Regions from separate parts of the Streptomyces sp. ITFR-16 genome, predicted to be linked through region 1. Evidence: riboswitches for the same ligand, from Rfam matches in the RefSeq annotation. Region 1 holds a riboswitch; each other region holds the start of a gene.

What was found. Region 1 has a riboswitch for S-adenosylmethionine ahead of thrC (threonine synthase). Riboswitches for the same ligand answer to the same signal wherever they lie in the genome.
Region 2: it holds a riboswitch for S-adenosylmethionine, as region 1 does, so the genes downstream of both, RLT58_RS26415 (aminotransferase class V-fold PLP-dependent enzyme) here and thrC (threonine synthase) in region 1, are expected to answer to the same signal.
Region 3: it holds a riboswitch for S-adenosylmethionine, as region 1 does, so the genes downstream of both, RLT58_RS04470 (hypothetical protein) here and thrC (threonine synthase) in region 1, are expected to answer to the same signal.

What each region holds. Positions count from the first base shown of each region.
Region 1 covers NZ_CP134609.1:3,558,506-3,565,854, forward strand. The annotation lists gene RLT58_RS15790 (MoaD/ThiS family protein) at 1-137, opposite strand, end outside; gene thrC (threonine synthase) at 167-1,462, opposite strand; SAM riboswitch class I at 1,480-1,606, opposite strand; gene RLT58_RS15800 (glucosyl-3-phosphoglycerate synthase) at 1,760-2,704, shown strand; gene RLT58_RS15805 (alpha,alpha-trehalose-phosphate synthase (UDP-forming)) at 2,758-4,149, shown strand; gene otsB (trehalose-phosphatase) at 4,126-4,980, opposite strand; gene RLT58_RS15815 (DUF3263 domain-containing protein) at 5,036-5,305, opposite strand; gene RLT58_RS15820 (extracellular solute-binding protein) at 5,336-6,559, opposite strand; gene RLT58_RS15825 (SIS domain-containing protein) at 6,870-7,349, shown strand, end outside.
Region 2 covers NZ_CP134609.1:5,969,782-5,977,130, reverse strand. The annotation lists gene RLT58_RS26435 (NYN domain-containing protein) at 62-1,423, opposite strand; gene RLT58_RS26430 (hypothetical protein) at 1,461-1,703, opposite strand; gene RLT58_RS26425 (rhomboid family intramembrane serine protease) at 1,873-2,610, shown strand; gene RLT58_RS26420 (Lrp/AsnC family transcriptional regulator) at 2,607-2,888, shown strand; gene RLT58_RS26415 (aminotransferase class V-fold PLP-dependent enzyme) at 2,957-4,375, opposite strand; SAM riboswitch class IV at 4,551-4,668, opposite strand; gene trpD (anthranilate phosphoribosyltransferase) at 4,751-5,815, opposite strand; gene RLT58_RS26405 (cytochrome bc1 complex cytochrome b subunit) at 5,952-7,349, opposite strand, start outside.
Region 3 covers NZ_CP134609.1:972,397-979,745, forward strand. The annotation lists gene RLT58_RS04465 (cytochrome P450 family protein) at 1-943, opposite strand, end outside; gene RLT58_RS04470 (hypothetical protein) at 1,097-1,495, opposite strand; SAM riboswitch class IV at 1,545-1,654, opposite strand; gene RLT58_RS04475 (phosphocholine-specific phospholipase C) at 1,766-3,832, opposite strand; gene RLT58_RS04480 (alpha/beta fold hydrolase) at 4,011-5,027, opposite strand; gene RLT58_RS04485 (GtrA domain-containing protein) at 5,338-5,817, shown strand; gene RLT58_RS04490 (AAA family ATPase) at 5,988-7,349, shown strand, end outside.

The DNA.
Region 1 (7,349 bases):
ACGCGGGCGGCGATGCCCGGGTGGTCCTGCTCCAGGGACGCGATGACCTGGGAGAGGGTGTCGCCCTCGGCCGTGACCTCGGCCTGGCCGCCCGTGTAGGTGCGGAGGATGGTGGGGATGCGGACCTTGACGCTCATGGTGGGTGCCTTCCTGAAGTCTCGGGTGGTCAGCTGGTGGTGGCGAGGCCGGCGGCGCGGAAGGCGTCCAGGCTCGGGCGGATCGTGGCGGTCGCCTGCGAGGTGGCGGCCACCGCGTCCAGCGTCTTGAGGCCGTCACCGGTGTTCAGGACGACGGTGGTGAGCGCCGGGTCGAGCAGACCGGCGTCGATCAGCTTCTTCGTCACACCGACCGTCACCCCGCCGGCGGTCTCGGCGAAGATTCCCTCGGTGCGGGCCAGCAGCTTGATCGCATCGACGACCTGCTCGTCGTCGACGTCCTCGACGGCGCCGCCGGTGCGGCGGGCGATGTCCAGGACGTACGGGCCGTCGGCCGGGTTGCCGATCGCCAGGGACTTGGCGATGGTGTTCGGCTTCTGCGGGCGCACGACGTCGTGGCCGGCCTTGAAGGCGGCGGAGACCGGGGAGCAGCCCTCGGCCTGGGCGCCGAAGATCTTGTACGGCTTGTCCTCGACCAGGCCGAGCCTGATCAGCTCCTGGAGCCCCTTGTCGATCTTCGTGAGCTGCGAGCCGGACGCGATCGGGATGACGATCTGGTCGGGCAGCCGCCAGCCGAGCTGCTCGCAGATCTCGTACGCCAGGGTCTTGGAGCCCTCGCCGTAGTACGGCCGCAGGTTGACGTTGACGAAGCCCCAGCCCTCGCCGAGCGGGTCGCCGATGAGCTCGGAGCAGAAGCGGTTGACGTCGTCGTAGTTGCCCTCGATGCCGACCAGCTCACCGCCGTACACCGCGGCCATGACGACCTTGCCCTGCTCCAGGTCGTGCGGGATGAACACACAGGACCGCAGGCCCGCGCGGGCGGCGGCGGCACCCACCGCGCCGGCGAGGTTGCCGGTGGAGGAGCAGGAGAGGGTGGTGAATCCGAAGGCACGGGCGGCCTCGACGGCGATCGCGACGACGCGGTCCTTGAAGGAGTGCGTCGGGTTGCCGGAGTCGTCCTTGACGTACAGACCGCCGGTGACGCCCAGCTCACGGGCGAGGTTGTCGGCCTTGACCAGCTTGGTGAAGCCGGGGTTGATGTTGGGCTTGTCCGCGACATCGGAGGGGACCGGCAGCAGCGGCGCGTAGCGCCAGATGTTGTTCGGGCCGGCCTCGATGCGCTTCTTCAGCTCGTCCGGGGAGCCGCTCGGCAGGTCGTACGCCACTTCGAGCGGCCCGAAACAGGACGCGCAGGCGAAAAGGGGTCCGAGTGCGAATCGCTCTCCGCATTCGCGGCAGGAAAGCGCCGCGGCGGGACCGAGGTCCACGGAAAGATCGGTGTTTGCTGCAACAGTCTCAACAGCCATGATGGCGAGGCCCTTTCTCCTCATCTTCCTTGTGACGCATTTCGCCACAAGACGGAATTGGCACCTTCCCCACCTGACCTCGCGGTCGGCAGGAGGGTTGCCGGGACTTCAACGGGCCGTTCCCTCAGTCCCTCTGGATGAGCGCTGTGGCACTGGATCATGGATCCAGGCGTTTGTCGGCGGACGGACCCCGGCATGCGATGGCCGTCTGCGTTGTTCAAGACTGTAACCGAAGCACCGGACTGTTGAGATAGTCGTCCGTACCGCGAGATGGATCACATGCAGGGAGTATCGACCGTGCTGGAAGAGGTCGAACGCTGGCTGACCAGGCGTTCCTGGTCCGCCGCCGACCGCCCGCTGGAACGGCTCCCGCTCGCCCCGGGCCCCGGGCGGCCGGGCGTGAGCGTGGTGCTGCCCGCGCTGAACGAGGCGGCCACGGTCGGCGACATCGTGGCGACGGTCCGGCGCGAGCTGATGGAGAAGGTCCGCCTGGTCGACGAGCTGGTGGTGATCGACTCCGGCTCCACGGACGCCACCGCCGAGGTGGCCCGCCGGGCGGGCGCCCGGGTGGTCCACCGGGACGCGATCCTGCCCCGCCTCCCGGCCGTCCCCGGCAAGGGCGAGGTCCTGTGGCGGTCGCTCCTGGTGACCGGCGGCGACATCGTGTGCTTCATCGACGCGGACCTCAAGGACTTCTCCGCGGACTTCGTCTCGGGCATCGTCGGCCCGCTGCTGACCGACCCGGACGTGCAGTTCGTCAAGGCGATGTACGACCGCCCGCTCGGCGAGGCCGCGGGCCAGGGCGGCCGGGTGACCGAGCTGGTGGCCCGCCCGCTGCTCAATCTGCACTGGCCGCTGCTGGCCGGCTTCGTCCAGCCGCTGGGCGGCGAGTACGCGGTACGCCGCTCGCTGCTGGAGCGGCTGCCCTTCCCGGTCGGTTACGGAGTGGAGCTGGGCCTGCTCGTCGACGCCCTGCACACCGTCGGCCTCGACGCCCTCGCCCAGGTGGACGTGGGGGTCAGGAAACACCGCCACCAGGACGGCCAGGCGCTCGGCCGGATGGCCGCGGCCATCTACCGGACGGCGCAGCTGCGGCTGTCCCGGGGGCATCTGGTGCGCCCCTCGCTGACGCAGTTCGAGCGCGGCGAGGACGGTTTCGTCCCGCACACCTACCCGGTGGACACCGAGGAGCGTCCGCCGATGCGGGAGATCGAGGAGTACGTCGCGCGCCGCGCGGCATGAGCCCGGACGGCTTCGTACGTTTGGGCGGATCACGATCGGGCTAGATTCCGCCCATGGTCTCCGAGCACGCCCCCCAGCCCGCTGCCCAGGTTCTCGTCGCGTCCAACCGCGGCCCGGTGTCGTACACCCTCCGTGAGGACGGCGCCCTCGACGCGAAGCGGGGCGGGGGCGGGCTCGTCTCCGGCCTGAGCGCCGTCGACGACAAGATGTGGGTGTGCGCGGCCCTCGGGGACGGCGACCGCGAGGCGGTGCGGCGCGGGGTCGGCGAGCCGGGCGTCCGGATGCTCGACATCGACGCGGACGTGCACGCCGACGCGTACAACGGCATCGCCAACTCCGTGCTGTGGTTCGTCCACCACCTGCTCTACCAGACCCCGCTGGAGCCCGTCTTCGACGCGGAGTTCCGCCGCCAGTGGGCCTCCTTCGAGACGTACAACCGGGCCTTCGCCGAGGCCCTTGCCGAGGAGGCGGGCGAGGGCGCGGCGGTCCTGGTGCAGGACTACCACCTGTCGCTGGTGCCCGGCATGCTCCGCGAGCTCCGCCCCGACCTGCGGATCGGCCACTTCTCGCACACCCCGTGGGCGCCCGTCGACTACTTCCGGCTGCTGCCCGACGACATCGCCGAGCAGCTGCTGCGCGGCATCCTCGGCGCCGACCGGGCCGCCTTCCTGACCCGCCGCTGGGCCGACGCCTTCATCAGCTGCTGTACGGAGCTGCTGGGCGGCACCGGCCGCACCCGGATCGGGGTGCACGGCCTCGGCGCCGACGCGGACTTCCTGCGCCGCCGGGCGCACGAGGCGGACGTGGACGAGCGGATGGAGACCCTGCGGGAGCAGGTGGGTCCGGGCCGCCGGACGATCGTGCGGGTGGACCGTACGGAGCTGTCGAAGAACATCGTCCGCGGGCTGCACGCCTACCGCGCCCTGCTCGACGAGCGGCCCGAGTGGCGCGGCGAGGTCGTCCACATCGCGTTCGCCTACCCCTCGCGGCAGGACCTGGCGGTCTACCGGGACTACACCGCCGAGGTCCAGCGCGTCGCGGACGGGATCAACGCGGAGTTCGGGACGCCGGACTGGACGCCGGTCGTCCTCCATGTGAAGGACGACTTCGCCCGCTCCCTCGCGGCCTACCGGCTGGCGGACGTGGCGCTCGTCAACCCGATCCGGGACGGGATGAACCTGGTCGCCAAGGAGGTCCCGGTCGTCTCCGACCAGGGCTGCGCGCTGGTGCTGTCGCGGGAGGCCGGGGCGCACGAGGAGCTGGGCGAGGACGCGGTCACGGTGAACCCGTACGACGTCTCGGCCACCGCCGACGCCCTGCACGAGGCGCTGACGATGGCCGACGACGAACGGGCCGCCCGCTCGAAGCGGCTGGCCGCGGCGGCCACCGCGCTGCCGCCGCAGCAGTGGTTCCTGGACCAGCTAGAGGCGCTGCGCCAGGGCTGACAGGAACTCCACGACGGCCCCAGGGCCGGGCACCGCGAGATCGGCGCGCTCGGCCAGTTCGGGCACCTCGGCGCTGCCGCTGCAGATCAGCAGGCCGGGGACGCCGGGGCTCCGGGTGCGGAGCTTCTCCACGGCGGCGAACGCGGCGAGGTCGCCGAGGTCGTCGCCCGCGTAGAGCACGGACTCGGCGCCGGTCTCGCGCACGTACTCGGTGAGGGCCACGCCCTTGTCCATGCCGGGCGGGCGCAACTCCAGCACCAGGCGGCCCGGTTCGACGATCAGCCCGTGCGCGGCGGCAAGCTCGCCGAGGGGGCCGCGCAGCGCCTCGAAGGCCGCCTGCGGGTCGGCGGCGCGGCGGGTGTGGACCGCGAGCGCCTGGCCCTTCTCCTCTGTCCACGTGCCGTGCCAGGAGTCGAACCGGTCCAGCACGCCCGGGAGTTCGGCCCGTACGGCGGCGACGCCGGGGTGCGGGGCGGGGGCGTGGACGGTGCCGGAGACGGCATCCCAGCGCTCGGCGCCGTAGTGGCCGAGGACGACGAGGTGATCGAGGCCCGCGACCCCGGCGAAGCCGCCGTAGCGGACCGCGACGCCGGCCGGGCGGCCGGTGATCACGGCGACGGAGGCGACCCGAGGAGCGAGCGCGGCCAGCGCCTCGACGGCGCCGGGGTGTGCGCGGGCCTGTTCCGGGTCCGGGACGATGTCGGCGAGGGTGCCGTCGAAATCGAGCGCGACGACGGCCTTCTCGGGCCTCGCGAGAAGCGCGGCGAGCCCCTCGCTTCCGGCGGGGGTGGTGGGGTCCGGCAGAGACGGGGTGTGCGGGTGGCTGCCCATGCCCCGAGCCTATCGGCGGGGGCGTCCCCGGGGGCGCCGCCCCCGGACCCCGGGGTCAGCGGCGGCCCCGGCGGGCTTCTCGGACGCGGCGGAGGCGGTTGACCGTGACCGGGTCCTCCGCCAGCGCCCGCCGGTCGTCCAGCAGAGCGTTCAGCAGCTGGTAGTAGCGCGTCGGGGAGATCCCCAGCCGCTCCCTGATCGCCCGCTCCTTCGCCCCCGGCCCGGCCCACGACTGCCGCTCGACGGCCAGGACCGCGCGGTCCCGGTCGGACAGCGGGGCGGGCTCGTCGGGGCCGTCGGGGCCGTTCGGGGGGAGGGCGGTCATATCAGCCAATATATGGGGCGCCGGCAACGGCTACTCCGCGCTCTCGGCCGCCGTCGACTCCTGCGCTATGTGCGCGAGCACGGTCTCGGGGTTCGCGCCCGGCTCCACCGCCTTGCCGATGTTCTCCTTGATCGACGCGCTCGCCTGGGCCCAGGACGTCTTGCCGAACGGGTAGAAGTCCGCGTTGGTCAGCGAGGCCAGGAACTTGTGCAGCGGCTTGTACTTCGGGTCGTCCTCCATCGACGCCGACGCACTGTCCGTGACCGGCAGCAGGTCGTAGGTGTCGGCGAACTCGATCACGTTCTTGTCGCTGAACATGAAGTCGAAGAACTTGCCGATCTCGGTCCGGTGGCCGTTCTGCTTGAACCCCATGATCCAGTCGGCGACACCCATCGACCCCTTGGTGGGACCGTCGGGGCCGGGCAGCTGCACCATGCCGACGTCCACGCCCTGCTGCTCCGCCTCCTCCATCAGGGTCGGGTGGCCGTTGAGCATGCCGACCTTCCCCTTGGTGAAGGCCTCGAAGGCCTGCGCCCGGTTGAGCTTGCCGGGGGCGACCGGGCCGACGAGGCCCTTGTCGACGAGGTGCGACTTCAGCCAGTCGAACGTCTTGACGTTCTCCGGGGAGTCGATGTTGTACGAGCCGATGTCGTCGGTGTAGGAACCGCCACCGCTGAGCAGCCACATCAGCGTCTCGGCCTGGGACTCCTCCTGGCCCAGCGGCAGCGCGAAGGGGTACGTCACCCCGCGCTGCTTGAGCACGGTCGCGTCGGCCGCGATGTCGGCCCAGGTCTTCGGGTACTGGAGGCCCGCCTGGCTGAAGAGCTTCTTGTTGTAGAAGAGCAGCCGGGTGCTGGCCACGAAGGGCAGCCCGTACTGGATGCGGTTGACCCGCCCGGCGTCCGCGAGCTTCGGCAGGAAGTTCGCCTGGGTGGGGATGCTGAGCATCTGGTCGGCGGGGTAGAGCTTGCCGGCCTTGGCGTAGTCCGCGTACGCGCCGATCTGCGCGATGTCGGGGGCCTTGCCGGCCTTCACCATCTCGGCGACCTTGCGGTCGACGTCCGTCCACGGCAGGACGGTCACCTCGACCTTGATGCCGGGGTGGGAGGCCTCGAAGCTCCGGGCGACCTTGTCCCAGTACTTGTCGGACTTGTTCGCCGCGCTCGTGCCGTAATCGGCCGCGACCACCTTCAGCGTGACGTCGCCCGAGCCGCTGCCACCGCCGCAGCCGGACAGCGTTGCCGTCATCCCCATGGCGGCGACAGCCGCCGTCAGTCCCAAGTAGCGCCGCTGCACAGCCCAGTCCGTCCTCGTCGATTACGTCACCCCCGGCCACCACGTGCTCGTGGCACCTCCCGGGTGAGCTGCGATTTTCCCCCACCTCTCCCAGCGAGGTCTACACCACTGGGATATCGCTTCCGCAACGCAGCAGCATTGCACGCGACGCCGGGCGACTGCTAAGTAGGTCTCGACGTAAGGGCCTTATTGGTCCAGACCTTTATGCGTACGTCTACGGTATCGCCGAGTCTCCCCGCCACCGCCCAGCCGCAAGGAGCCGTCCCGCATGTCCCGTACCGCATCTGAAATTGCCACCCAGCCCAGCTGCTGGAGGCGTGCCGCGCAGGCGGGCGCGGCCTTCGACGGGCTGCCGCGTCCGGGCGAGCGGGTCGCCGTCACCGGGTGCGGCACCTCGTGGTTCATGGCCATCGCCTACGCGGCGCTGCGGGAGGCCGCGGGACAGGGCGAGACGGACGCGTACGCCTCCTCGGAGTTCCCCGCCGGGCGGCGCTACGACCGGGTGGTGGCGATCACCCGCTCCGGTACGACGAGCGAGGTACTGGCGCTGCTGGGCGAGCTGCGCGGCACGACGCCCACCGTCGCGCTGACCGCGGACCCGAAGACACCGGTGATGGAGGCCGCCGACGCGGTGGCCGTACTGGACTGGGCGGACGAGGAGTCGGTCGTCCAGACCCGGTTCGCCACCACCGCGCTCGCCTTCCTGCGGGCCGGACTGGAGGCGGCGGGCCCGCTTCCGGCCGGCGTG
Region 2 (7,349 bases), 2.4 Mb from region 1:
AGGGTGTAGCGGTGACTTGACGGTCCGTTCCGTGATATCCGGCAAGTCACCGCAAGCCGCACTAGACGCGCGAAAGCCGCTTCAGGAGCAAGACGGACGCAACGGGCCTGGCCCCCGCCTTCGCCACCCCGTCGGCCACCTCGCGGTCGGTGGAGACCACCACCACGGGCCGTCCGGACGGTTCGGCGCGCGCGAGTTGGCGGATGAGCTCGTCGGCCGTGACCCCCGGCTTGCTGAACAGCACCCGCACCCCGCGCGGCGGCGCGAGCAGCACCGGCGCGGCCAGCTCGGCCCCGTCGAAGACACAGGTCATCTCGGCGCCCGTCTGGGCCGCCAGCATCGCCAGACCGCCCAGCAGCCTCAACCGCTGCTTCTCCAGCGGCATCTGGGGATAGCCGGTCTTGGTGACGTTGTAGCCGTCCACGATCATGTGGGCCTGCGGCAGCGCCAGCAGCTGGTCCAGCAGCGCCGGGTCGGTCTCCGAAAGGGCCCTGGCCGCGATGTCCTTGGGAGACATCCGGCCCGGCTCGACCGCGTCCACGCTGTCGGCGGGGCGCATCGAGGAGGGCGGCAGCGCCAGTTCGCGCCGCAGCCCGGCCGCCGCGTCCAGCACCGTGTCGAGCAGCAGCCGCAGCCGCATGTCCTCGACCGAGCGTCCCTCCCTGGCGGCCCTGCGGCCCGCCTCCACGGCCGCCTCGGCCTCACCGAGCCGCGCCCGCAGCCGCCGGGTCTCGCTCTCGGCCGCGGACACCTGGGCGGCCGCCTCGGCCCGTACGGCGTCGCTCTCGGCCCTGCCCCGGCGCAGCGCCGCCTCGCCGCGCTTGACCTCGTTGGCCGCGCTGCGCAGTTTGCGCTGGAGGGAGTCGGCCTCCTTGCGGGCCGCATCCAGCTCGGCGCGCAGCCGTTCCGTCTCGCTCTTCGTCTGGGCGCGCGCCTGCGCCAGCTCCTCGCGCAGGCGCTCCAGCTCGCGCCGGCTCTCCTCGTCGGCGCGCTCGGCGTCGGCCCGCTGGGCCTCCTCGCCGGCGGCGGCGACCAGCTTCACCCAGCCGGCCGGGCGCAGCACATAGGCCGCGGCGGCCACGTCCACGGGATCCGCGGCGGCGGGCGGCGAACCGGCCTCCAGGGCGCCCGCCAGCTCCGGCTGGGCCTCCTTGAGCCGTTCACCGATGCGCCGGCGGAAGGGCGCGTCGCCCTCCAGCGCGGCCGCCATCGCGTTCCCGGCGAACTTGGCGCGCCGGGTCGGGGTGAAGCGGGCGTACTGTCTGAGCTGTGCCGGGAGTTCGCTGACCGTGAGACCGCCGAACGCGTCCGAGACCAGCGCGACGACCCGGCGCCGCACACCTTCGGGCAGCGGGCGGTCGAGCACCTCCACGGCGTCGTCGGCCGCACCGGCCGACGCGGCGCCGCCTTCGGGCTGCTCCACCATCCGTCACCTCATGTTGTCTGTCCGCACGGCCCCGTCAGGAGTCGGCACCCGGCCTGTCGACTAGTTCGATCTGGTCCACCGCGTTGCACCAACGACAGCGCACCGACTCGATGGTCTCACTGACGACCTCGCGTTCCTCGATGCTGGACTCCCCGGCCAGGTCGAGATGGACGTACTCGACGACCTTGGACGAGCGCGTCACATCGAAACGGGTCAGATTTCCGCAGAGCGTGCAGCGCCAGCGGGTCCCGTCGGTCGGCTGGGGAACCGTCGTCATCGTTGCGTCCTCTTTCGTCGGGCTGTCGAGCTGTCGAGCTGCCGGGCAAGGATCTCGCGGTGCGCCGTCGAACTGCGGATGTCCTGTCGTCACCCTACGGCCTCGGTGCGTTCGGGCGGCACGGCGAGGCGGTCTGTCCCGTTCCCTCCGCTTGCGTCATGCTCTGTTCATGATCGATCGGCGGACTGCGGCCGGCAGGCTCCTGCGCGCGGCGACCTCGGGCGGACCGCCGGTGACGTATGCGCTCATCGCCCTGTGCTGCGTGATCTTCCTGATCAGCCCGCTGTCCGGATTCAACCCGGTCTACGGCACCGCCGACGCGCTGCTCGCCGCCCAGGCCGGGTACTTCGAACGCTGGGGCGTGATCCCGAGCGAACTGTGGGACGGCTCCGCGCACGCCGTGCTCACCCCGCTGACCGCCCTGTTCGTGCACGGCAGCTGGCTGCACCTGCTCGGCAACATCCTGTTCCTCTACGTGTTCGGCGCGATGGCCGAGGAGCGGATGGGCCACACCGAGTTCGCCTTCTTCTACCTCGGCTGCGGCTATCTCGCCCTGCTCGCCTACGCGGCCGCGCACGCCACCTCCGACCAGACGCTCGTCGGCGCGTCGGGGGCGATCTCGGCGGTGCTCGGGGCGTTCCTCTACCTCTTCCCGAGGGCCCGGGTCACCAGCCTGTTCCCGTTCCTGCTGTTCCTGCCGCTGCGCTTCCCCGCGTGGATCGTGCTGATCTTCTGGTTCGTGCTCCAGTGGCTGGCCGCCGAGGGCGCCGGCAGCGGCCCCGGAGTGGCCTACCTCGCCCATGTCGTCGGCTTCGCCACCGGCTTCCTCTACGCCTGGGGACGCTATCGGCGTGACGCTAGAGTGAAGTCTCCAGCCACGGCCACCGAGGGAGAAAGCCAGCCGTGATCACCGCGATCGTGCTCATCAAAACCAGCGTGGACCGGATTCCCGAGATCGCCGAGGCCATCGCCGCGCTGGACAGCGTCAGCGAGGTCTTCTCGGTCACCGGTACCTACGACCTGATCGCCATGGTCCGGGTGGCCAAGCACGACGACCTCGCCGAGGTCATCCCCGGCCGGATCAGCAAGATCCCCGGTGTCGAGGGCACCGACACACACGTGGCGTTCCGTACGTACTCGCAGCACGACCTGGAAGCCGCCTTCGCCATCGGCCTCGACGGCTAGGCACGTGACAACGCGGTCGGCGCGGGTCCGGGCAGCTGCCCGGACCCGCGCCGACCGCGTTGTACCTGTCAGACCTGAGCGGCCTCGCCCCGGTCCGGGACACAACGGCCGCCCTCGGTGCGGTACTTCCACTGGGCGCCCTCGCTCACCAGCTCCTTGACCGCCCGCAGGAAGCGCTCGATGTGCTCGTCCGGGGTGCCGGCGCCGAAGCTGACCCGGATCGCGTTCAGGGACCGCTCGCCCGGCTCGGCCTCGGGCGCGCCGCACTCGCCGACGTCCTGCGGGTCGCTGCCGAGCAGGGTGCGCACGAGCGGGTGGGCGCAGAAGAGGCCGTCGCGCACCCCGATGCCGTACTCGGCGGAGAGGGCGGCGGCGAAGTGGGAGCTGTTCCAGCCCTCCACCACGAAGGAGATGACGCCGACCCGGGGCGCGTCGTCGCCGAACAGCGAGAGCACCTTGACCTCGGGGACCTCGGCGAGCCCGGCGCGGACCTGCGCGACCAGGTGCTGCTCACGGGCGACCAGGGAGTCGTAGCCGGCCTCGGTGAGCGCCTTGCAGGCGGCGGCGATGGAGTAGACGCCGATGACGTTGGGCGAGCCGGCCTCGTGGCGGGCGGCGGTGGTGTGCCATTCGACGTCCACCCCGCCGTCGGCGCGCCGGGCGACCTTGCGGGAGGCGCCGCCGCCGGCCAGGTAGGGCTCGGCGGCGGTCAGCCAGTCGGAGCGGCCGGCGAGGACGCCCGAGCCGAAGGGCGCGTACAGCTTGTGTCCGGAGAAGGCGACCCAGTCGACGTCCAGCTCCGCGATGTCGACGGGGTGGTGCGGGGCGAGCTGGGCGGCGTCCAGGACGATGCGGGCGCCGTGGGCGTGGGCGGCGGCGGCGAGTTCCTTGACGGGCCACAGCTCGCCGGTGACGTTGGAGGCGCCGGTGACGCAGACCAGCGCGGGGCCAATGGGGCCTCCCCTGCTCGAACGAAGCCGAGAGCTCGGGGAAGGTTCGCGGTCGGCGAGGGCGCGCTCCAGGGTGGCGACGGCCTGGGCCGGGGTGCGCGGGGCGTTGAGGTAGGTCACCCGGGCGTCGCGCCAGGGCAGCAGCGAGGCGTGGTGCTCGGTCTCGAAGACGAACACCTCGCAGTCGGCGGGCAGCGCGGCGGCCAGCAGGTTGAGCGAGTCGGTGGTGGAGCGGGTGAAGACGACCTGGTCGTCGGCGCGGCAGCCGAGGAACTCCGCGACCGTCACCCGGCTGCTCTCGAAGAGGTCAGTGGAGAGCTGGGAGAGGTAGCCGGCCCCGCGGTGGACGCTGCCGTAGTAGGGGGCGTACGCGGCCACGTCGTCCCACACCCGCTGGAGGGCCGGGGCGCTCGCCGCGTAGTCGAGCGCCGCGTAGGTGACCTCACCGCCGGTGACCAGCGGGACCGTGACGTCTCCGCCCAGAACGGGCAGCGGGGAACAAAGTGACTGGTCGGCGGCAGCGGTGAAGACAGACATGGCGAACTCCCGTATACAGGCAGGCGAATTCCGCGTGCCTGCGGAGACGCGGCAGCACGGAAGGAAGAAAAGAAGGTGCGCGGAGAAGGGCCGAAAAGCCCTATCGCATTCGCTTGCTCACAAGAGGCTCCCTGAGGACCAGGACCCCACGGGTGGACATCTCACGATGTCGAGGGGTCCGCGCTTGCCGCAGACCTCGCTGCCTACGGCCTGGTCTTCACCCGGGGCACCCCGCCACGGACGGAGGGTTGCCGGACAGCGGGCCGGGGCCGTAGTCGCTGTCACTCATGACCTGCGCAGCATCTTGCCATACCTACGGGAACGCGCAAGGCGCAGTCCATGATCTGGACTGCGCCCTGCCTCACATCCGTGCGCTCACGCGTTGCTGGCCTCGACCCATCTCTCCAGGACGCGCCCGGCCGCACCCGAGTCGATCGACTCGGCGGCCTTCGCCATCCCGGCGGCGAGCCGCTCGGTGAGCGGGCCCTCCCCCGGCTCCAGCGCGACCAGCGCCGCCGCCGAATTGAGCAGGACGGCGTCCCGTACGGGCCCGGTCTCGCCGGCCAGCAGCCGGCGGGCCACATCGGCGTTGTACGAGGCGTCGGCGCCGCGCAGCGCCTCCACCGGCACCAGTTCGAGCCCGACGTCGCGCGGGTCGAAGGCCTCCTCGCGCACCGCCCCGTCCCGGGCGATCCACACCCGGGAGGTGGCGGTGGTGGTCAGCTCGTCCAGGCCGTCGTCGCCGCGGAAGACCAGCGCGGAGTTGCCGCGCTCGGCCAGGACGCCCGCGACGATGGGCGCCATCCGCAGGTCGGCGACGCCGATCGCCTGGGAGCGGACCTTGGCCGGGTTGGTGAGCGGCCCCAGGATGTTGAAGGTGGTCGGGGCGCCGAGCTCGGACCGGGCCTTCGCCGCGTGCCGCAGGGCCGGGTGGAACTTCACCGCGAAGCAGAAGGTGATGCCCGCCTCCTCCGCGACCTCGGCGACACGGCGCGGCGGCAGGTCCAGATTGACGCCGAGCTTGCCCAGGACGTCGGACGAGCCGCTGGCCGACGAGGAGGCGCGGTTGCCGTGCTTGACGACCTTGGCGCCGGTGCCCGCCACGACGATCGCGGACATCGTGGAGATGTTGACCGTCTTGGCCATGTCGCCGCCGGTGCCCACGATGTCGACCGTGCGGCCGGGCACCTCGATGGTCGTGGCGTGCTCGTACATCGCGCGGACCAGCCCGGAGACCTCCGTGACCGTCTCGCCCTTGGCGCGCAGGGCCACCGCGAAGCCGGCGATCTGCACGTCGGTCGCCTCGCCGCTCATGATGCGGTCCATCGCCCAGGCGGTGTCGTCGGCCGTCAGGTCCTGGCCGCGCAGCAGGGGGGTCAGCACGCCGGGCCAGGAACGAGCCGCCACGCTGTCGCCGCCGACCGGGGTCACAACGTTCATGGTCCGCTCCTGGGGTCCACAGCCGATAAAGGGATCGGGGCCACCCTATCGAGCCGTACGGACAGCGAAGAGCCCCGTCCATCGGATGGAATGGACGGGGCTCTCGCTGTGGCGATCAGTCGGGTCGGTCAGGCGATCAGTGGTGGCCGTGGCCGCTCGTGATCTCCTTGTACTCCTCGGCGGTGGGCTTGGCGATCTGGTTGTTCTCGCCGTAGTAGCCCTTGCTGAGCTTGGCGCGCAGCTTCTCCACCGGGGAGACCTTGCGCCGGACGCCGTTCTCGTCGACCGTCGGGCCGATCTCGACCGGCTTGTACTGCTCGTGCGCGGTGAGCGTGTGCAGCTGCGCGGGGGCGAGCGGCTCGTGCACCTCGACGAACTCACCGTGCGGCAGGCGCTTGATGAGACCGGACTCGCGTCCGTGCAGCACCTTCTCCTTGTCCCGGCGCTGGAGGCCGAGGCAGATCCGCTTCGTCACGATGAACGCGAGGACCGGTCCCACGAAGAAGAAGATCCGGACGAACCACGAGATCGAGTTCAGCGACAGGTGGAAGTGCGTGGCCCACAGGTCGTTGCCACCACCGACGAGGCCGATGAAGTAGACCGTGATCCAGGCGACACCGAAGGCCGTACGGGTCGGGGCGTTGCGCGGGCGGTCCAGGATGTGGTGCTCGCGCTTGTCCCCGGTGACCCAGGACTCGATGAACGGGTACATGGCGATCGCACCCAGGATCACGCCGAACAGGACCAGCGGGATGAACACACCGAGGACCAGGGTGTGGCCCCACAGGTTGATCTCCCAGCCCGGCATCACTCGGATCAGACCCTCGGCGAAGCCCATGTACCAGTCGGGCTGGGCGCCGGTGGACACCTGGTCCGGGCGGTACGGGCCGATGGCCCAGATCGGGTTGATCGAGGCGATGCCCGCGATGACGGCGATGACACCGAAGACCAGGAAGAAGAAGCCTCCGGCCTTCGCCATGTACACCGGCAGCAGCGGCATGCCCACGACGTTCTTGTTGGTCCGGCCGGGACCCGCGAACTGCGTGTGCTTGTGGTAGAAGACCAGGATCAGGTGGCCCACCAGCAGTCCGAGCATGATGCCCGGCAGCAGCAGGATGTGGATCGAGTAGAACCGCGCGACGAAGTCGCCGCCCGGGAACTCCCCGCCGAACAGGAACATCGAGATGTACGTGCCCACGATCGGCGTCGACAGGATCGCGCCCTGCGTGAAGCGGACACCAGTACCCGAGAGCAGGTCGTCCGGGAGCGAGTAACCGGTGAAACCGGTGAACATGCCGAGGACGAACAGCAGGAAGCCGAACAGCCAGTTGATCTCGCGCGGCTTGCGGAACGCGCCCGTGAAGAACACGCGCATCATGTGCACGAACATGCCGGCCAGGAAGATCAGCGCGGCCCAGTGGTGGATCTGGCGGACCAGCAGACCGCCGCGGACGTCGAAGCTGATGTCCAGCGTCGAGGCGTAGGCCTCGGACATCCGGATGCCCTGCATGGGCTCGTACGGGCCGTGGTACAC
Region 3 (7,349 bases), 2.6 Mb from region 1:
GGTCGGTGTCGCGTACGGCCCAGCGTCCGGCGAGGATCTGGGTGGGCGTGTCCTCCCAGAGCACCTCGTTCATGGCCTCGCCGATGCTGCGCCGGCCGCCGGCCATGGAGTCGGCGAACTCGTCCTCGGTGAGCATGAGCCGCAGGGAGTTGCTGATCCAGTCGGCGGTGGTGAGGTGCCCGGCGGCCGTGACGGCCATCAGGTCGAGCACGTACTCCTCGTCGGTGAACGCCTCGGGGAAGGCGAGCATGCGGGAGGTCACGTCGTTCCCGGGCTCGGTCCGTTTCGCGGCAAGCAGCCGGGCCATGTGTTCCCCGAACCGCAGATGGGCGCTCTGCGCGTCCGGGCCGCCGTCGGCCAGGTCCTTCAACACCCGGGCGATGCCGGCGCCTTCGGCGTCGGGGAACCCGACAAGGCGGGCGAGGACGAGGACGGGAAGGGGCTCGCAGAAGTCGGCGACCAGGTCGGCCGTGCCCCGGCCGCACATCTCGTCGATGAGCCGGTCGGCCAACTGCTCGCAGTGCCTGCGGATCTCGAACGGGTCGGCGGCCTCGAGCACCGGCCCGACCATGCGGGCGTGGCGCCGGTGCTCCTCGCCCGCGCTGAAGTAGACCGAGGGCAGCGGGCGCCCCACCATCGGCAGCAGGGGCCAGTCGTCCGGAATGTGCGGCCACTGGTTCCACAGGCCCACATCGCGCGGGAACAGCCCGCCGTCACTGGTGACTTGGTGGAGCTCGCGGTACCCGATGACCAGCCAGGCGGGGAACCCGCCCGGGAGTTCCACGGGGACGACGGGGCCGTGGTCGCGCCGCATGGCGCGGTAGACGGCGTGCGGGTCGGTCCGGAAGCCGGGCCCGTCGAGCGGTACGGCCCCGGTGTGCGCCGGACAGCCGGGAGGCGGCGCGGGGGCGGACGCGGGCTCGGCGGAAGAAGGGCGCGACATGAATCCTGACTCCTGTCGACAGCGGCAAGCGTCATGATCATGCGATCAACGCACGTTCACTATAAAGACTTTAGCGACCCCAGGAACGGTCAACGGCGATCAAAAGCGCACCCTTCCGCGAGCCTTTCCGCGAGCCCTTCCACAAGGCCTGTGTCAGGTGCCCGCCCCGTCACGGTCTGGCTCGCAGAGCTCCCCGCCCTCGAAGCCGACGTTGACCAGGCCCTCCACCCGGCCCTCGCCGTCCACCAGCCTCAGCGCGTGCCACCGCTCCAGCCAGTACACCCGTCCGCGGTGCCCGGCGAGCGTCGTCCGCAGCGCGGCGGGTGCGTGGGTCCACACCCCGGGGAGGTCACCGGCGTAGTCGAAGGCGGGGCGCAGTTCGACCCATCCGTCGTCCCGGACGTCCTCGGCGGTGAGCAGGATCTCGACGGCCCGGCCCGGCTCCTGCCGGCACTTCTTCGCATGGATCCAGTGCACCTGGTGCCCTGCGGCGTACCGCGCGCACCCGTCGTTCAGGACGGAGTCGTTCCGGGGGGTGGGATGACGCAGCATGACGGAGGCTCGCCTTTCGGGACGGTGGACCCCGAGTGCCCCGCACCGCGGTCCGCTGTTCCCCGTACCCTGCGCACGGGGCAGGTCGTCACCCGGAGCACCCGCAGCGGAGCGGGGTGCCGTCCAGCAAGCCGGGGCTGCGCACTGGAACTCATGACCCGGAGAAAACTCTAACCCAGGCGGGGCGGGGCGGGCCGACGGGTGGTCAGGAGTACACAGGACTGCAACAGCCCCGCGTGCTCCCTCCCACCCGTGCGGTGCGGCCGCTGCTCAGCCGGTGACGAGACCGGGGTCGCTGGTGCCGCTCTCGCCCGTCTCGACGTGCCCGGCGAAGCGCCGCAGGAACGTCGTGTCCGCGTCGGAGACGACGGTGACGTCGTACCAGCGCTTGCTTTCCCGCAGGTCAAGGGAGTGCTGCACCGTCGCACCCGCGCGCACGGCGAACGTCTGGTCCGCTCCCCCGTAGCCGGCCGCGCTGCGGACGGTCAGGTTGACGGTGCCGGCGCCGGCGTTGGTGAAGGTGAGGTCCAGCCCTCCGGTGGTGCCGTTGTGACGTGCCGTCACCTCGGGTCCGGCCGTCTTGCCGGGGCCCCGGAAGGTGCGCAGGAAGCCGTTCGGCCCGTGGACGGTGAGGTCGGTCACTCCGCCGGAGTAGACGGTGTTCCAGCTGTCCGCGATCGTCTTGCCCGCCTCGGTGGTGTACGTCCAGGGCCCGTCGGTGCGGTTGGGGGACGTCACCAGGAACTGCGCACCGGCCGCCGCCCCGCCGCTGAAGGTCAGGCGGTACTTCCCGGCGGCGATGTCGGCGGCCCCGTCGGCCAGGGGCGCGTAGGGCAGCGGACGGGTGGGACGTGCCCCGCGCTCCTGCTTGGGCACACTGCCGGTCGCGGGCGGCGCCGGTACGTAGTCGGGGTGGCGTCCCTTGTCCGGCGGCTCGTAGGCGGCCGTGGACGGCAGGGAGACGTCCGAGGTGTCCGCGTTCCCGAAGTCGAAGGCGGAGGTGAGGTCGCCGCAGACGGCCCGCCGCCACGGCGAGATGTTGGGCTCGTGGACCCCGAAGCGCTCTTCGATGAACCGGATGACGGAGGTGTGGTCGAAGACCTCCGAGCAGGCGTAGCCACCGGTGCTCCACGGAGACACCACCAACATCGGCACCCGCTGGCCGAGCCCGTACGGGCCGGCCGAGTAGCGCGCGTCGCCCGGGAAGTAGTCGGCGGTGGTGTCCACGGTGGACAGCCCCTGGGCGGCCCCGGACGGCACGTACGGCGGCACGACGTGGTCGAAGAAGCCGTCGTTCTCGTCGTACGTGATGAACAGCGCGGTCCGGCCCCAGACCTCCGGGTCCGCGGTCAGCGCGTCGAGCACCTGCGAGATGTACCAGGCACCGTAGTTGGCGGGCCAGTTGGGGTGCTCGCTGTAGGCCTCCGGGGCGACGACCCAGGACACCTTGGGCAGCGTCCCGGCCGCGATGTCGGCCTTCAGGTCGTCGAGGAGCCCGTCCCCGCCCTTGAGGTCGGAGCCGGTCCGCGCCTTGTCGTACAGAGGGTCGCCCGGCTCGGCATCGCGGTAACTGTTGAAGTAGAGAAGCGAGTTGTCGCCGTACGTCCCCCGGTAGGCGTCGTTGATCCAGCCCCAGGAACCGTCGGCGTCGAGCCCGTCCCCCACGTCCTGGTAGATCTTCCAGGAGACCCCGGCCTTCTCCAGCCGCTCCGGGTAGGTCGTCCAGCCGTACCCCGCCTCGTCGTTGCCGAGCACGGGACCGCCACCGGTGCCGTCGTTGCCGGTGTACCCGCTCCACAGGTAGTAGCGGTTCGGGTCGGTCGATCCGATGAACGAGCAGTGGTACGCGTCGCAGACGGTGAACGCGTCGGCCAGCGCGTAGTGGAACGGTATGTCCTCACGCGTGAGGTGGGCCATCGTCGTCGCCGTCTTGGCGGGCACCCACTGGTCGTACTTGCCCTTGTTGAACGCCCGGTGCCCGCCCGCCCAGTCGTGGTTCAGGTCCTGGAGGAACTGCAGCCCGAGCTTGTCGGCCTGCGGCCGGAAGGGCAGCACCTCCTTGCCGGCGCTGTCCGCCTGATGCCACACCGGCTTCCCGCTGGGCAGCGTGACGGGCCGCGGATCACCGAACCCCCGCACGCCCTTCATGGTGCCGAAGTAGTGATCGAAGGAACGATTCTCCTGCATCAGTACGACGACATGCTCGACATCCTGGAGCGTGCCCGTACTGCCCCGCGCCGGAAGGGAGGCGGCACGGGCGATGCTGTTCGACAGCGCACTGAGGGCGACCGTGCCGCCGGCGAGTTTCAGGAGCCGGCGGCGGTTGAGTTCTGCCATGGGTGGGGGCCTCTGCAAGGTGAGGGGATGTGGGGGAAAGCGACTGGAGTGTTCCAGAATCGTCAGGCGTCAAGGAAGACCCTTGCAGTGTGCACATGATGACGCCGAGCCAAACAAACGGCAACGAAACGAATCAGCACCGACCAGCCGGCCACCCCGGGCCAGCCCTCGCCCCGCCCTACGTGGCGCTCCGTTCGCTCGCCACTCGCAGGTCGCGGACCACCGCGCGCTGGTGGGCCTGGGCGACCACCCCCAGGGGGCGGCCGGGGCGGCCCTTGCGGAGGAGGATGCGCCAGCGTTCGGGGCTCCAGTCGGCCGGGGTGGTGGTGCGGATGAAGTGGTCGACCAGGGCGCAGAAGCGGTCCGGGTCGCTGTGGAAGGGGAAGTGGCCGGCGCCGTCGAAGATCTCCAGGCGGCTGCCCGGCATCGCCGCGTGGGCGCGGTGGGCGTGGCGGACCGGGACCACGCTGTCGCGGGAGCCCCAGATCAGCTGGGTGGGCATGCCGGCGGCGAGATAGCAGCGGTCGAGCATGGTGATCACCTGGCCGCGCCAGTCGACCACCGAGCGCAGGGTGCTGATGAACGCGGCGCGGGACGTCGCGTCCGGCAGGGCGTCCACGACGTTGAGCATCTCCGAGGCGTCCTGGCCCAGGTCGGTGTCCAGGAGCTTCATCAGGCCGGTGAGCAGGCCGACCTGGCCGCGCATGCCCGGGAGGCGGAGCATCGAGAGCAGGAGTTCCGCGCCGGGCAGCGACACCGCGCGCAGGACCGGGGTCACCTCGCGGCCCACCCCGCCCGCGCTGACCAGGATGAGGCGGTCCGTGTGCTCGGGGAACTGGTAGGCGAACTGCATGGCGACGCCGCCGCCCAGGGAGTGGCCGATCAGGGTGGCCCGGTCGATGCCCAGGACGCCGAGGAGGTCCCGTATCCCGTTGGCGTATCCGGCCACGGAGTAGTCCGCCCGGGGTTTGTCGGAGGCGCCGTGGCCCAGGAGGTCGGGGGCGATCACCGTGTGGTCGCGGGCCAGTTCGGGGATCAGCTTCTCCCAGGTGGTGGAGGAGCCCCCGATGCCGTGGATGAGGAGGAGCGCCGGTCCGTCGCCGGCGATGCGGTAGGCACGGCGGTAGCCGTGGACGGTGTGGTACCTGAGCCGGATCCGCACGTCGCCCGCCGGCCGGGGCGGGCTCGTCGGCAGGGGCAGGTACGGTGCGGGTGCTGCGGAGCTGAGCACGAGATCGCCTCCCGTTTCTACTGGCTCATATCTGGCCCATGTAGTGAGAAGGCCGAACTTCCTCCATGCCGGCGCATTTCCACTAGGTTCCGGGCTGAGCGCGGCATCCCGGCAGGTCCGGGCACGTCCCCGGGGCCACGTCCCCTGGGGGATGCCCCCTAGGAAAACCGGGGGGAAACCGGGTCGTGCGCAGGACGCCCGGTCCGTAGGTTCTGCGGTGGAATCCTCGTACCGCTCCGCTTCCCCGTTCCTCACCGCCTTCGGAGGCCATCCCGTGACCGCCCCTTCCCCCCGGCCGACGCGCACGCTCCACCCGCTGGTTGCGGCCTTCACGCGCTTCGTGGTCTGTGGCGGCGGGGTGGGCCTCGCCTCCAGCGGCGTCCTGGTCCTGCTGCACGGCCGGATGCCGCTCGTCCTCGCCAACGCGCTGGTGACCGTGGTGTCCACGGTGATCGCGACGGAGCTGCACAGCCGGGTCTCGTTCCGGAGCGGGCGCCGGGGATGGGGGGTGCACCTCCAATCGGGCCTGACGGTCGCGGTGAGCTACGCCTTCACGACCGGGGCGCTGTTCTGCCTGTACGCGCTCCGGCCGGACGCCTCGGCCCTCGTCCAGCAGGGCGTGTACCTGTCGGCGTCGGCCCTGGCCGGGATCGGGCGCTTCGCGCTGCTGCGGATGGTCGTCTTCGGCGAGCGCGCGGCGGACGGGGTACGCGAGCCCGCCCTCGGCAAGTCCGCCGTCGCCATGGCGGCCTGAGGCCGGGCACCGGGCGGCGGTCCGCCCTCACCGCGGGTTCGCCGCACGGCGGGGGCCGGGGCGCACCCGGCGGGGGCCCGGGCGTGTTGGCTATCCTGACCACCGTTCCAGGTGATCACGGCGGCCGGTGGCCGTCGGCGCGGGCCGCGCCCCGTCGAGGGGAGAGTCACGTGCAGGGTGCCGCGAGCCGGGGGTCGGTCAAGAAGGCCGAGCAAGCGTGGACCCAGGCGGTGATGCTCATGCAGCGCGGGGACAACGCGGGGGCCGCCGCGCACTTCGCCCTCGCCACCCAGCACGACCCCGGCGCGGCCGACGCCTGGCTGGGGCTGCACAAGACCGGGGAGAACCAGCAGGAGTCGCTGGACGCGATGCTGCGCTGCTCGGCGACCTTCGGCGCGCTGCGGACGAAGTTCGGGCTGCCGTTCCGGTCCACGTTCCAGATCGGCCACTACGTCACCTTCCGGCTGGAGAACGCGCGCGATCTGTGGCTCGCCGCCATGTCCTCGCTCCTGGACAAGAAGCGGCTCGACGAGGCCTGGGCCGGGCTGTCCACCGCGCAGCTCGACTGCGACGAGACCCGGTTCGTCTGCACCCGCTACGCGTTCGTCAAGGAGGACTGGGCGCTCGTCCTGAGGTTCGCCACCGGCATCGGGGACGCCTTCCTGTACGACGAGGCGCAGTTGTACGTGGGGGCCTCGCTCTTCGCCCAGGGCGTCTACCACGAAGCCGTGAACGTGCTGACGCCGCTGCCCAGGAAGCTGGAAGCGGGCAGCCGGTTCGACGCCGAGACCAAGTACTTCATCGGGCGGTCGCTGGAGGAGCTGGGGCAGCACGAGGAGGCGTTGAAGCGGTACCAGTACGCCTTCCGGTGCGCGCCGGGGCTCTTCGACGTGGACACCCGCGCCCAGGCCCGGCCGAAGCCCCCGCCGCCCGTCCCGGTCGCCTCGGTCGTCCCCGAGCCGGCGCCCGAGACGCCCCCGGCACCCCCTGCCGCACCGCCGCCGCCGGCCGCGCCCAAGCCGTCCCCCGCTGCCGCCCCCGGCGCGGACGGCGGCACCGGCAGCCCGACCGCCGAGGAGCGGGCCCGGCTGCTGGCCGAGGCCCAGCAGTCGCTCGACGCGATGATCGGGCTCCAGCCCGTGAAGCGCCAAGTGCTTACGCTGATCGCCCAGTTGCGGATGTCCGCGCTGCGCGAGGAGCAGGGTCTCCCGGGCGGGGCGCGGCCCCGCCACTTCGTCTTCGCGGGGCCGCCCGGCACCGGCAAGACGACCGTGGCCCGGATCATCGGCAAGGTCTTCGCCGGGCTCGGACTGCTCAGCTCGGGCCATGTGATCGAGGCCCAGCGCGTGGACCTCGTCGGTCAGCACCTCGGCTCGACGGCCATCAAGACCAGCGCGGTCATCGACTCCGCGCTGAACGGGGTGCTGTTCATCGACGAGGCGTACGCCCTGTCCAACAGCGGCTACAGCGGCGGCGACGCGTTCGGCGACGAGGCGCTCCAGGTGCTCCTGAAGCGGGCCGAGGACGACCGG